Regions from separate parts of the Variovorax sp. GW821-FHT10D07 genome, predicted to be linked through region 1. Evidence: predicted binding sites of a transcription regulator. Region 1 holds the regulator's gene; the other holds the start of a gene.
What was found. The regulator sigma-54, encoded in region 1, starts transcription at its own class of promoters, with help from an activator protein. The targets are predictions, from matches to a motif close to TGGCANGNAANCTGCTTT.
Positions count from the first base shown of each region.

Region 2: AC07PU_RS37160 (ammonium transporter) is a predicted target of sigma-54. The motif match lies at 2,498-2,515, and genes of this name have one in related genera.

Region 1 is NZ_JBWKMZ010000022.1:48,745-54,572, reverse strand. Features, by position in the region: gene AC07PU_RS38665 (phospholipase D family protein) at 1-1,313, opposite strand, end outside; gene AC07PU_RS38660 (RNA polymerase factor sigma-54) at 1,324-2,913, opposite strand; gene lptB (LPS export ABC transporter ATP-binding protein) at 2,944-3,738, opposite strand; gene lptA (lipopolysaccharide transport periplasmic protein LptA) at 3,735-4,457, opposite strand; gene AC07PU_RS38645 (thiol:disulfide interchange protein DsbA/DsbL) at 4,775-5,422, opposite strand; gene AC07PU_RS38640 (SPOR domain-containing protein) at 5,607-5,828, opposite strand, start outside.
Region 2 is NZ_JBWKMZ010000019.1:107,391-113,218, forward strand. Features, by position in the region: gene AC07PU_RS37150 (thiamine pyrophosphate-binding protein) at 1-908, shown strand, start outside; gene AC07PU_RS37155 (hypothetical protein) at 905-1,219, opposite strand; gene AC07PU_RS37160 (ammonium transporter) at 1,226-2,461, opposite strand; gene AC07PU_RS37165 (sulfite exporter TauE/SafE family protein) at 2,879-3,637, shown strand; gene AC07PU_RS37170 (tripartite tricarboxylate transporter permease) at 3,695-5,206, opposite strand; gene AC07PU_RS37175 (tripartite tricarboxylate transporter TctB family protein) at 5,220-5,708, opposite strand.

The DNA.
Region 1 (5,828 bases):
AACAGGATGCGCTGGTCGATCACCGCCGACTTGGCATGCAGCCGGCCGACCGAGGTGCCGAACAGGCCCAGCCGCACGCTGCGGCGGGTGCGGTTGGTGCTGAGTTCGTAGAGTTCGGCGCCCAGGCGCAGCATCTCGGGCCGGTAGCGGCGGTAGGCGGTGTGCACCAGCGGCTCGTCGGTGGCGGCGAGCGAGTTGGTCACCACGCTGATCCTCACCTGGCGTCGGCGGATTTCGTTCATCACCTCGAGCCCCGCGGCGCCCGGGATCAGGTAGGGCGAGACGATGGTCACCTCGCTGCGCGCGCGGCGCATCTGCTCGACCACGTTGTAGCGCACGCTGTCGACGTCGAGCAGCGGCACGCCGCCATACGAGGCGGTCTTGCCGATCACGCGGTCGGGCGAATCGGCATAGGCCTCGGCCGTGGTCCAGATCAGGCCGAGCCGGCCGGCGTCGAGGTCCTCGGCGATCGGGCCGTAGCCCAGCAGGTCGTTGGGCGCGGGCTTCGGCGGCGGCGGCGTGGTGTCGGGGCCGGTGGCGACCTCGAAGCGGCGCCGCAGTTCGTCCGGTGGCAGCGCGCTCGCCACCACCGACTCGACGGGCCGCACGTAGGGGCTGTTCCAGTACTGGTCGAACAGGCTGCCCAGGCGCGGGATCAGCGCGCCCGTCACGAAGGTATCGAGGTCGATGAAGTTCTCGCCCGCGGTGCGCCGGAAGTACTGGTTGCCGATGTTGCGCCCGCCCGCCACGGCCATCGCGCCGTCGGCGATGAACAGCTTGTTGTGCATGCGCCGGTTGACGCGGCTGAAGTCGAACAGCGAGGCCGTGAAGCGCGCGAGCAGGCTGCCGCGGCCGGCCGGGAAGGGGTTGAACAGGCGCAGCTCGACATTGGGCGTGGCCGCGAAGCCGCGCAGCAGCTCGTCCTCGCCCGCGGTGTAGAGGTCGTCCATCAGCACGCGCACCCGCACGCCGCGCTGCGCGGCATCGCGCAGGGTGCGCAGCAGGTAGCGGCCGGTCTCGTCGTTCTCGATCTGGTAGTACTGGACGTCGAGCGTGCGCTGGGCCCGGCGCGCGAGCTGGATGCGGGTGTCGAAGGCGAAGTCGCCACCGGGCATGAGGCGGAAGCCGCTGAGGTCGGGGTCGGGCTGCGCGGCCAGCGCGATGCGCCCGAGCGCGGTGTCCTTCGACACGGCGATGGCCTTGGTAGGCGCGCGCGGGGCCTCGTCGGGCAAGGTGGCGCAACCGGCGGCCAGCAGCGCGGCCGCGATGGCAAACACCCAGGGCCCACAGCGCGACAGCAGGCGTCGGGCCATCGGGGGCTTTCTACAGGGCCTTGCGCAGGTTGGCGGGCGCGATGCGCAGCGCCTCGCGGTACTTGGCGACGGTGCGGCGCGCGCACTCGATGCCCTGCTCCTTGAGCATCTCGGAGATCTGGCTGTCCGACAGCGGCTTCTTCACGCTCTCCGAACCGACGAATTGCTTGATCAGCGCGCGCACCGCGGTGCTCGAGGCATTGCCGCCGGTCTCGGTGCCCAGCGCCGAGCCGAAGAAGTACTTGAGCTCGACCGTGCCGAAGGGCGTGGACATGTACTTCGCGGTGGTCACGCGCGAGATGGTGGACTCGTGCAGTCCGAGCTCGTCGGCGATCTCGCGCAGCACCAGCGGGCGCATCGCGAGTTCGCCGTGCACGAAGTAGCTCTTCTGCCGCTCGACGATGGCGTTGCTCACGCGCAGGATGGTGTCGAAGCGCTGCTGGATGTTCTTGATGAACCAGCGCGCCTCCTGCAGCCGCTGCGACAGCGCCTGGCTGCCCTCGCCCTTGTGCGACTTGAGCGCGCCGGCGTAGATGTCGTGCACGCGCAGCCGCGGCATCACCTCGGGGTTGAGCATGACGCGGAACTTCACGTTGGTGCCGCGGCCGGTCTTGGTGACGATCACGTCGGGAATGACGATGTTGCGCTCGACGTCGACGAAGCGGCGGCCCGGCTTGGGTTCGAGCCGCGCGATGATCTGCAGCGCCGAGCGCACCAGCTCCTCGTTGGTGCGCGTGAGCGTGGCCAGGCGCTTGAAGTCGCGCCGCGCGAGCAGCTCCATCGGCTGCTTGCAGATGGCGAGCGCGGTCTTGCGCACCAGCTCCTCGTCCTCGGTCTCGTCTTCGTCGGCCAGCGCGCGCAGCTGGATCGCGAGGCATTCGCCGAGGTCGCGCGCACCCACGCCCGCGGGCTCCAGGCTCTGCAGCAAGCCCAGCGCGACCTGGAAGTGGTGCACCAGCTCGTCGAACTGGTCGTTGTCGTCGCCCGCGAGGCCCGAGGCCAGCGCCGGCAGCGAATCCTCGAGGTAGCCGTCGTCGTTGAGCGACTCGATCAAGAAGCGCAGCGCGGCGCTGTCGTTCTCGTTGAGCCGCAGGCTCAGCGCCTGGCGGTGCAGGAAGGACTGCAGCGATTCCTGGCTGCGCGCGAGCTCGGTGGCATCGGCGCGCTCGTCGTCGCCGGTGCTGCTGTTGTTGCGCGCGGGCGCGTCGCTGCCCCATTCGCTGTCGTCGGGCGCCATGTCGACGGTGCCGTCGCCTTCCCAGTCGGGCTCGCGCTCGGGCGAGTCGAGGGCCGGCTCGGCCTCGGACGACGAGGTGGTCTCGGTGGAACTGCTCGAGGTCGAGGGCGCGGCGCTCGCGTAGTCGCTCTCGGCTTCGCGCTCGGTGTCCTCGCGCGGCGCGGGCGTGTCGGCGGCGTCGAGGCCGAACTCCTCGCGCGCGGCTTCCTCGGCGGTGCGCTCGAGGAAGGGGTTCTCGTCGAGCATCTGCTCGACCTCCTGGCTCAGTTCGAGCGTGGAGAGCTGCAGCAGCCGGATCGACTGCTGCAGCTGAGGCGTCAGCGCGAGATGCTGCGAAACGCGCAGCGACAAGCCTTGTTTCATGCCCTCAGGAAATGACTTGCACGAGGGTCATCACATCCGGAAGTGCTCGCCCAGGTAGACCCGGCGCACTTCGGCGTTGTCGACGATCTCCGAGGGCGTGCCCTGTGCCAGCACATGGCCGTCGCTGATGATGAAGGCGTGGTCGCAGATGCCCAGCGTCTCGCGCACGTTGTGGTCGGTGATCAGCACGCCGATGCCGCGTTCCTTCAGGAAGCTGATGATGCGCTGGATCTCGATCACCGCGATCGGGTCGATGCCGGCGAAGGGTTCGTCGAGCAGGATGAAGCGCGGCTGGGTGGCCAGCGCGCGCGCGATCTCGACGCGGCGGCGTTCGCCGCCCGACAGCGCGAGCGCGGGCGAATCGCGCAGGTGGTCGACGCGCAGGTCGGCCAGCAGCTCCGACAGGCGCTCTTCCATGCGCTGCTTCGACAGCGCCTGCGGCCGGCCGTTGGCATCGGGCTCGCGCTGCAACTCGAGCACCGCGCGCACGTTCTCCTCGACCGTGAGCTTGCGGAAGATCGAGGCTTCCTGCGGCAGGTAGCTCAGGCCCATGCGCGCGCGGCGGTGGATCGGCATGTGGGCGATCGGCTCGCCGTCGATGGAGATCTCGCCCGCGTCGGCGCGCACCAGCCCGACGATCATGTAGAACGAGGTGGTCTTGCCGGCGCCGTTGGGCCCGAGCAGTCCGACCACTTCGCCCTTCTGCACGTCGAGCGAGACGTCCTTGACCACCTTGCGGCTGCCATAGCTCTTCTGCAGGCCGCGCGCGACGAGGCGGCTGCCCGGCACGCCGTTGGCTTCCTGGGTTCCGGCGGCTTCGATCACTTGCGTTCTTCCCCTTCGCCGCTCAGCGTGGTGGTGGAGCGCAGTCCGGCGCCCGGTGCCGGCGTGGGCGCCGGGGCCGCGGGACGGCGCGTGGCCGGCGCCGCGGCGCCGGGCGCACCCGGTGCGGCGGGCGCGGCCGACTTCGGCGTGAGGATGGCCTTGACGCGGCCGCCGCCACCCGGCGCCGACACGCCGGCGTTGGGCGGCACGGTCGAGCCGTTGACGGTGTAGGTGTCGTTGCTCTGGTCGTAGACGATCAGCGCGCCGCTGCTCTCGTCGTTGGGCGTGGCGCCGACCAGGCGACGCATGACGGCGCGGCGGATGAACTTGACGTTGTCGGCCCGGCTGTCGTACTCGATGACCTCGGACTCGCCCTCGATCCACTCGTCGCCGTTGCCGTTGCGCTTCTGCTTGTAATAGGCGAGCTTGCCGGGCGCCGCGGTGACCACGCCGTACTGGTAGCCCTCGGGGTCCTGGCGCACGTCGATGCGCGCGCCGCGGATGATGATGGTGCCCTTTGTGACCACCACGTTGCCGGTGAAGACGCTGGTCTGCTTGAGATCGTCGTAGCGCATCGAATCGGATTCGATGTTCATCGGCTTGGTCCGGTCGGCCGTTTCGGCCAGGGCGGCGGCGGCGGAGCCGGCCAGCAGCAGCGCGGCCAGCACGAGGCGACCGGTGCGGCGAAGGGAGGAGGTGGGGTGAGAGTGCGATGTCATAGAGGCACGAAACTTGCTCTGCATTGTATGCGGCCCATCGCGCCAGACCCATGCGCGCGGATGAAAAAGCCCCGGGGCGGCGAACCCGGGCACGGCACCCCGCGGGATCGCCCCGCGTTCTGCCGACCGGCCGGATGACGGCCCGGCCGCCCCGGAACCCTCGAAGGGATTCCGGCCTCCCGGCGGCGGAGCGGCTACAAGGTGTGAAGAAACCGTAGCGAGCGCCCCGAGGTCGCGCCGAGGACCGGAGCCGTACTCTGTACGGTGAGGACCGCAGGTGCGAGATCGGGGCGCGCAGTAGGTTTATTCACACCTTGTCAACCCTTGCGGGCTTCGCCGATCAGATAGTTGGTCACGGCCAAGGCCTTGTTCATGTTGCCGGCGAGTTCGCCGTCCACGTACCAGCGGCCGGCCACGGCCAGCGCGGGCACGCCGGCCACCTTGTAGGCCTCGGTCAGTTGCGAGGCGCGCTTGGCCTTGCTCGCCACGCCGAAGGAGGTGAACAGCTCCTTGAACTTCGCGCCGTCGAGGCCGTTCTTCTCGGCCCAGGCCACGATGTTGGCGTCGCCGTTCACGTTCTGGCGCTGGGCGTGGATCGCGTTGAAGACCTTGGGCTGGTACTCGTCGACCTTGCCCAGCGCCTCGAGCGCGTAGTACAGGCGCTGCTTGGCTTCGACGTCGTTGCCCACGAAGGGCACCGGCACGCGGCGCAGCACCACGTCCTTGGGCTGGCCCTTGGCCCAGGCCTCGAGCGCGGGCTCGAAGTCGTTGCAATGCGGGCAGTTGTACGAGAAGAACTCGATCACCTCGATCTTGCCGGCCGGTGCGTCGACCGGCACGCGCTTGTCGAGCACGAGGTATTCGGTGCCGGCCTTGGGCGCGCGGGCTTGGGCTTGCGCGGGCAGATGGGCCATCAGGCCGAGCGAGCCAGCGGCGACAGCCAGCGAGAAATCACGACGTTTCATGGGAAAGAGCTCTCCAGTTGGTAGACGGCAGACTGAGCCGGGCCGGTGAAGCGGAGTTCCCGCGCGCGGTGCTCGGGGCTCCGGGAAACCGGGGGCGGCGCGGACCGCGGCGAAGCTTAAAGAAAAACCATGACCGTTGTCGGGAGAGGCCACCCGGCGGCGGCGCTCTCCGGCCGGACGGCGCTCAGCGCTGGACGCGCACCAGCGCCGAGTCGAGGCCGGCGCCGTCCATCCGCTCCTTGAGGCGGTCGGCGTCGTCCTTCTTGTTGAACGGACCGGCGCGCACGCGGTAGACGGTGCGGCCGGCCTGCTCGCGCTCGGTCACGCGGGCCTCGACGCCCATCAGCGAGAGCTTGGCGCGCTGCGCCTCGGCGTCCTCGGTGGTGCGGAAGGCGCCGGCCTGCAC
Region 2 (5,828 bases), on a different contig from region 1:
ATCCGCGCATGCTGCAGCGCATCCGCGAGGCCGACCTGGTGCTGCTGGTCGGCGGCCGGCTGTCGGAGGTGCCGTCGCAGGGCTACGAGCTGCTGGCCATTCCGCAGCCCGCGCAGGCGCTGGTGCACGTGCATGCCGATGCCGACGAACTCGGCAAGCTCTATCGGCCCGCGCTGGGCATCCATGCCACGCCGCGTGCCTTCGCCGAGGCGGTGGCCGGGCTGAAGCCGGCGCAGGCGCCGGCCTGGAAGTCGCGCACTGCCGAAGCGCGCGAGGAGTTCCTGCGCTGGAGCGATCCGGCGCCGATCCGCGTGCCGGGTCCGCTGCAGATGGGCGAGGTGATGCAGCACCTGCGCGAGGTGCTGCCGCACGACACCATCTTCTGCAACGGCGCGGGCAACTTCGCGACCTGGGTGCACCGCTTCTGGCCGTTCCGCGCCTTCGCGAGCCAGCTCGCGCCCACCAGCGGCTCGATGGGCTACGGACTGCCGGCCGGGGTCGGCGCGAAGCGGCTGTGGCCGCAGCGCGAGGTGGTGGTGTTCGCGGGCGACGGCGACTTCCTGATGCACGGCCAGGAGTTCGCGACCGCGGTGCAGTACGGGTTGCCGATCCTCGTGGTGCTGCTCGACAACGCCATGTACGGCACCATCCGCATGCACCAGGAGCGCCACTACCCGGGCCGCATCAGCGCCACGCAGCTGAAGAACCCGGACTTCCGCGGCTATGCCGAGGTGTTCGGCGGCCACGGCGAGCGCGTCACGAGCACCGCCGAGTTCGGCCCCGCGCTGGCGCGCGCGCGGGCCAGCGGCAAGCCCGCGATCCTGCACTGCGTGCTCGATCCGGAGGCGATCACGCCGTCGACCACGCTGCAGGCGATCCGCGATACCGCGCTCGCGAAGAGCGCCTAGCGCAGGCCGCCGATGTACTTGGGCGGCGGCTGCCGCCCGCTGCCGTCGGGCAGCCGCGCCGCGGCCTCGAGCCGCGCGGCGCGTGCCAGCGGTTCCATCGCCTGCTCCAGCCGCAGCGCGATGGCGGCGAGCTCGTCGTCGTGGGTCTCGGCCGCATGCGCGCGCGCGAAGCGCACCATCTCGGTGGCGTACTCGGCATTGACGGCCATCCACTCGGTGTCGGTCACGCGGCCGTGCTTGCGGCGCAGGGCCACGTGCAGGCGCGCCGCGAGCGCGATGCGCTCGCTCTCGGACAGGACGTGGCCATCCATCGCGGTTCAGCCTCCGATGTGTTCGCGGTGCTGGGCCAGGTCGAGCCCCTGCACCTCGCTGTCGGGATCGACGCGCAGCCCCACCAGCACGCGCACCAGGAACAGCACGATCGCGGTGCCGGCCGCGCTGTAGACCGCCACGCCGCCGACCGCGATCGCCTGCGTCAGCACGTTGCCGCTGGCGCCCGAGATGGCCTTGTCGGCGAACACGCCCGTGAGCAGCGCGCCCACGATGCCGCCGATGCCGTGCACGCCGAACACGTCGAGCGAATCGTCCGCGCCCAGCAGGCGCTTGAGGCCGGTGGCGCCCCAGTAGCAGGCCAGGCCGGCGATGGCGCCGATGGCCAGCGCCGAGGGCGGCGTGACGAAGCCCGCGGCCGGCGTGATCGCCACCAGCCCCGCGACCAGGCCCGAGCACAGGCCCAGCAGCGAGGGGCTGCGGCGCACCGTCCACTCGGCGATCATCCAGCTCGCGGCGCCCGCGGCGGCCGCCACGTGCGTGACCAGCATCGCGAGGCCCGCGCGTCCGTCGGCCGCCACTGCCGAGCCCGCATTGAAGCCGAACCAGCCCACCCACAGCAGGCTGGCGCCGGCCATGGTGAAGGCCAGGTTGTAGGGCTCGAAGGGCTCGCGGCCATAGCCGCGGCGCGGGCCCAGCGCGTAGGCGCAGACCAGCCCCGCCACGCCCGCATTGACGTGCACCACCGAGCCGCCCGCGAAGTCGAGCGCGCCCATCTGCGCGAGCCAGCCGCCGGGCTCCCAGACCCAGTGCGCGATCGGCGCATAGACCAGCACGCTCCACAGCAGCGCGAACCACAGCACGGCCGAGAAGCGCATGCGCTCGACGAAGGCGCCGAGCACCAGCGCGGTGGTGATGATCGCGAAGCTCAGCTGGAACATCGCGTAGACCGTCTCGGGCACGTTGGGCGCCACGTGGCTCACGGCCAGCGTGCCGGCGTCCTTCAGGTAATCGAAACCCGCGAACCAGAAGCGCCCGGTGCCGCCGAGCCAGGGCCAGCCGGGCGTGAAGGCCAGCGAGTAGCCGAGCGCGAACCAGGTCAGCGACACCACCGCGGCGATGGCGACCACGCAGGCCATGGTGGCGAGCACGTTCTTGCGCCGCACCATGCCGGCATAGAAGAGGGCGATGCCCGGCAGCGTCATCAGCAGCACCAGCACCGTGGAGGTCATCATCCACGCGGTGTCCGCGGCGCTGATGGAGGCTTGCGGTACCAGGGCCATGGCGGCGGTCTCTTATTGGAGTGGTGGTCCGGACTCTGTGCACAAGTCGTGCCACCATCGTTAACCGCATGAAACACTTTGGTTTGCTACGCCGTGCGCGAAAGTAAGGCAAAGCGGGTAATTCCCAATGCACTGCGGCGGTGCACCCCCTAAAGTCCAGCCACTCGCGAACGGGCCCTGCTCGTGCTGCCGAGGGCCGAGGAGACAAATTCCCGATCGACAAGAACAATCATCCAAAAGGCTACATTCGAGAGCCTGGTTCACAGATTGAAAAGCGCCGCTGGTCGGCGCTTTTTTTTGCCTGTCGCTTTCGCATCGGCGCCCCGATTCCTTGCCTTGAAAAGCGGGTAGAGAGTCGGCTGTGTCGACGTCTGTAGCTACTCTTTCGATAGCGATCCCGATGCGACAATCGCGGCCATGGAAATGTGGCTGATGACCGCGGCCTCGCTGCTCGCGGGGTTCGTGGATGCGATCGTGGGTGGGGGTGGATTGATCCTGGTGCCGGCGCTGTTCGCCGCCTTCCCCGGCGCGCCGCCGGCCACGTTGCTGGGCACCAACAAGAGCGCGTCGATCTGGGGCACGGCCGCTTCGGCGGCGCAGTTCAGCCAGCGTGTGCAGATGCGCTGGGGCGCGCTGTGGCCGGCCGCGCTGGCCGGTTTCTGCGGCGCGCTGGCCGGCGCCTGGGGCGTCACCCAGTTCCCGGGCGATTTCCTGCGCCGCGCGCTGCCGGCGATCCTGCTGGCGGTGCTGCTCTATACCCTGGCGCGCAAGGACATGGGCCGCCACCACGCGCCGCGCTTCACCGGCCGCGCCGAGACGCTCGCGGCCTGCAGCATCGGCCTGGGCATCGGCGTCTACGACGGCTTCTTCGGTCCCGGCACGGGCAGCTTCCTGGTGTTCCTGTTCGTGCGCTGGATGGGCTACGACTTCCTCAACGCATCGGCCTCGGCCAAGGTCATCAACGTGCTCACCAACGGCGCGGCGCTGCTGCTGCTCGCGCTCAAGGGCCACGTCTGGTGGCACTACGGGCTGGCGATGGCGGTCGCCAACGTGGCCGGCAGCCTGATCGGCACGCGCGTGGCGCTCAGGCACGGCGCGGGCTTCGTGCGGATCGTGTTCATGGTCGTGGTCAGCGCGCTGATCCTCAAGACCGCGTACGACGCCTTCCTCAAATGAAAAAGGCCCCGGGGCGAACACCGGGGCCTCTTGCTCAGTCGAGCAGCGCGGTGGCGCTCAATCCTCGACGAAGGCTTCCTCGCGCTTGGACTTCACGGCCGGCAGCAGCACGATGCCCAGCAGCAGCGCCGCGGCCACCAGCAGGCCCGCCGACAGCGGCCGCGTGACGAACACGCTCCAGGCGCCGCGCGACAGCAGCAGCGCGCGCCGCAGGTTCTCTTCCATCATCGGCCCGAGGATGAAGCCCAGCAGCAGCGGGGCCGGTTCGGTGCGCAGCTTGAGGAACAGGTAGCCGACGAAGCCGAAGATCGCGACCATCCAGACGTCGAAGGTGTTGTTGTTGGTCGAGTACACGCCGATGGCGCAGAACAGCACGATCGCCGGGAACAGGAACTTGTAGGGCACCGTCAGCAGCTTGATCCACATGCCGATCAGCGGCAGGTTCAGGATGATCAGCATCGCGTTGCCGATCCACATCGAGGCGATCAGGCCCCAGAACAGCTCAGGGTTGCTGGTCATCACCTGCGGACCGGGCTGGATGTTGTGGATCGTCATCGCGCCCACCATCAGCGCCATCACGGCGTTGGGCGGAATGCCCAGCGTCAGCAGCGGAATGAAGGAGGTCTGCGCGCCGGCGTTGTTGGCCGACTCGGGCGAGGCCACGCCGCGGATGTTGCCCTTGCCGAAGGGCACTTCGCCCGGGCGCATCTTGATCTTCTTCTCGAGCGCATAGGCCGCGAAGGCCGCCAGCAGCGCGCCGCCGCCCGGCAGGATGCCCAGGGCCGAGCCGAGGGCCGTGCCGCGCAGCACCGCGGGCGTCATGCGCTTGAAGTCGTCCTTGGTGGGCCACAGGCCCTTGACCTTGTGCGTGAAGACCTCGCGCTCGTCGTCGGGCTGCGAGAGGTTGCCGATGATTTCGCCGTAGCCGAACACGCCCATGGCGATCACCACGAAGCCGATGCCGTCGGTCAGCTCGGGAATGTCGAAGCTGAAGCGCGCCACGCCCGAGTTCACGTCGGTGCCGACGATGCCCAGCAGCAGGCCCAGCACGATCATCGCCACCGCCTTGAGCAGCGAGCCCGAGGCCAGCACCACGGCGCCGATCAGGCCCAGCACCATCAGCGAGAAATACTCGGCCGGGCCGAACTTGAAGGCCAGCTCGGTCAGCGGCGGCGCGAAGGCGGCCAGGATCAGCGTACCGACACAGCCCGCGAAGAACGAGCCCAGGCCCGCGGCCGCGAGCGCCGGGCCCGCGCGGCCCTGCCTTGCCATCTGGTAGCCGTCGATGCAGGTCACGACCGAGGACGACTCCCCGGGCAGGTTGACCAGGATGGCGGTGGTGGAGCCGCCGTACTGCGCGCCGTAGTAGATGCCGGCCAGCATGATCAGGGCCGAGACAGGGGGCAGCGCGTAGGTCGCGGGCAGCAGCATCGCGATGGTGGCGACCGGGCCGATGCCCGGCAGCACGCCGATCAGCGTGCCCAGGATGCAGCCGACCAGGCAGTACAGCAGGTTGGTGAAGGTGAAGGCGACGCCGAAGCCGGTCGCGAGGTTGTGGAACAGTTCCATGGCGGTGTGCTCCTCAACCGGCGATGAAGGTGGGCCAGACCTGGATCTGGAGCTTGAGCGCCCAGATGAAGGCCACGTAGCTGCCCGCCGCGAGGATGGTGGCGAGCACCAGCACGTCGCGCAGGTTGAAGTGTTCGCCCGCCATGCTCGAGATGATGGTGAGCGCGTAGATCGCGATGATCATTCCCATGGCCGGCAGGCCGATGCTCGGCAGGCCGCCCAGCAGCACGCCGAACGCGAGGTTGGCGCCCAGCACGTAGGCCAGCGGCTTCCAGGCCCATTTGCCGATCGGGTCGCCGTCGGTGGTCTCGACCACCATGGCCTGGAACATGATCCCCAGCCCGAGCAGCGCGAGCAGGATGCCCAGCATGAGCGGGAAGTAACCGGGACCCATGCGGGCCCCGTCGCCGATGTTGTATGCGGTGGCGCCGATGGCGAAGGCGCCGCCCACGGCCGTGAACATGACTCCTGAAAAGAAGTCGGCCTGGCTCTTGATTTTCATGTCTCTCGACCCTCTGTTTTGGAGGGATGAGGGTCGTTTCCGGCGGCTGACCGCTGGCTGACCTGACCGGTAGGGACTAATGCGTAGCGCTTACTACGGGTAAGCCCGCGCGGCCCCGAT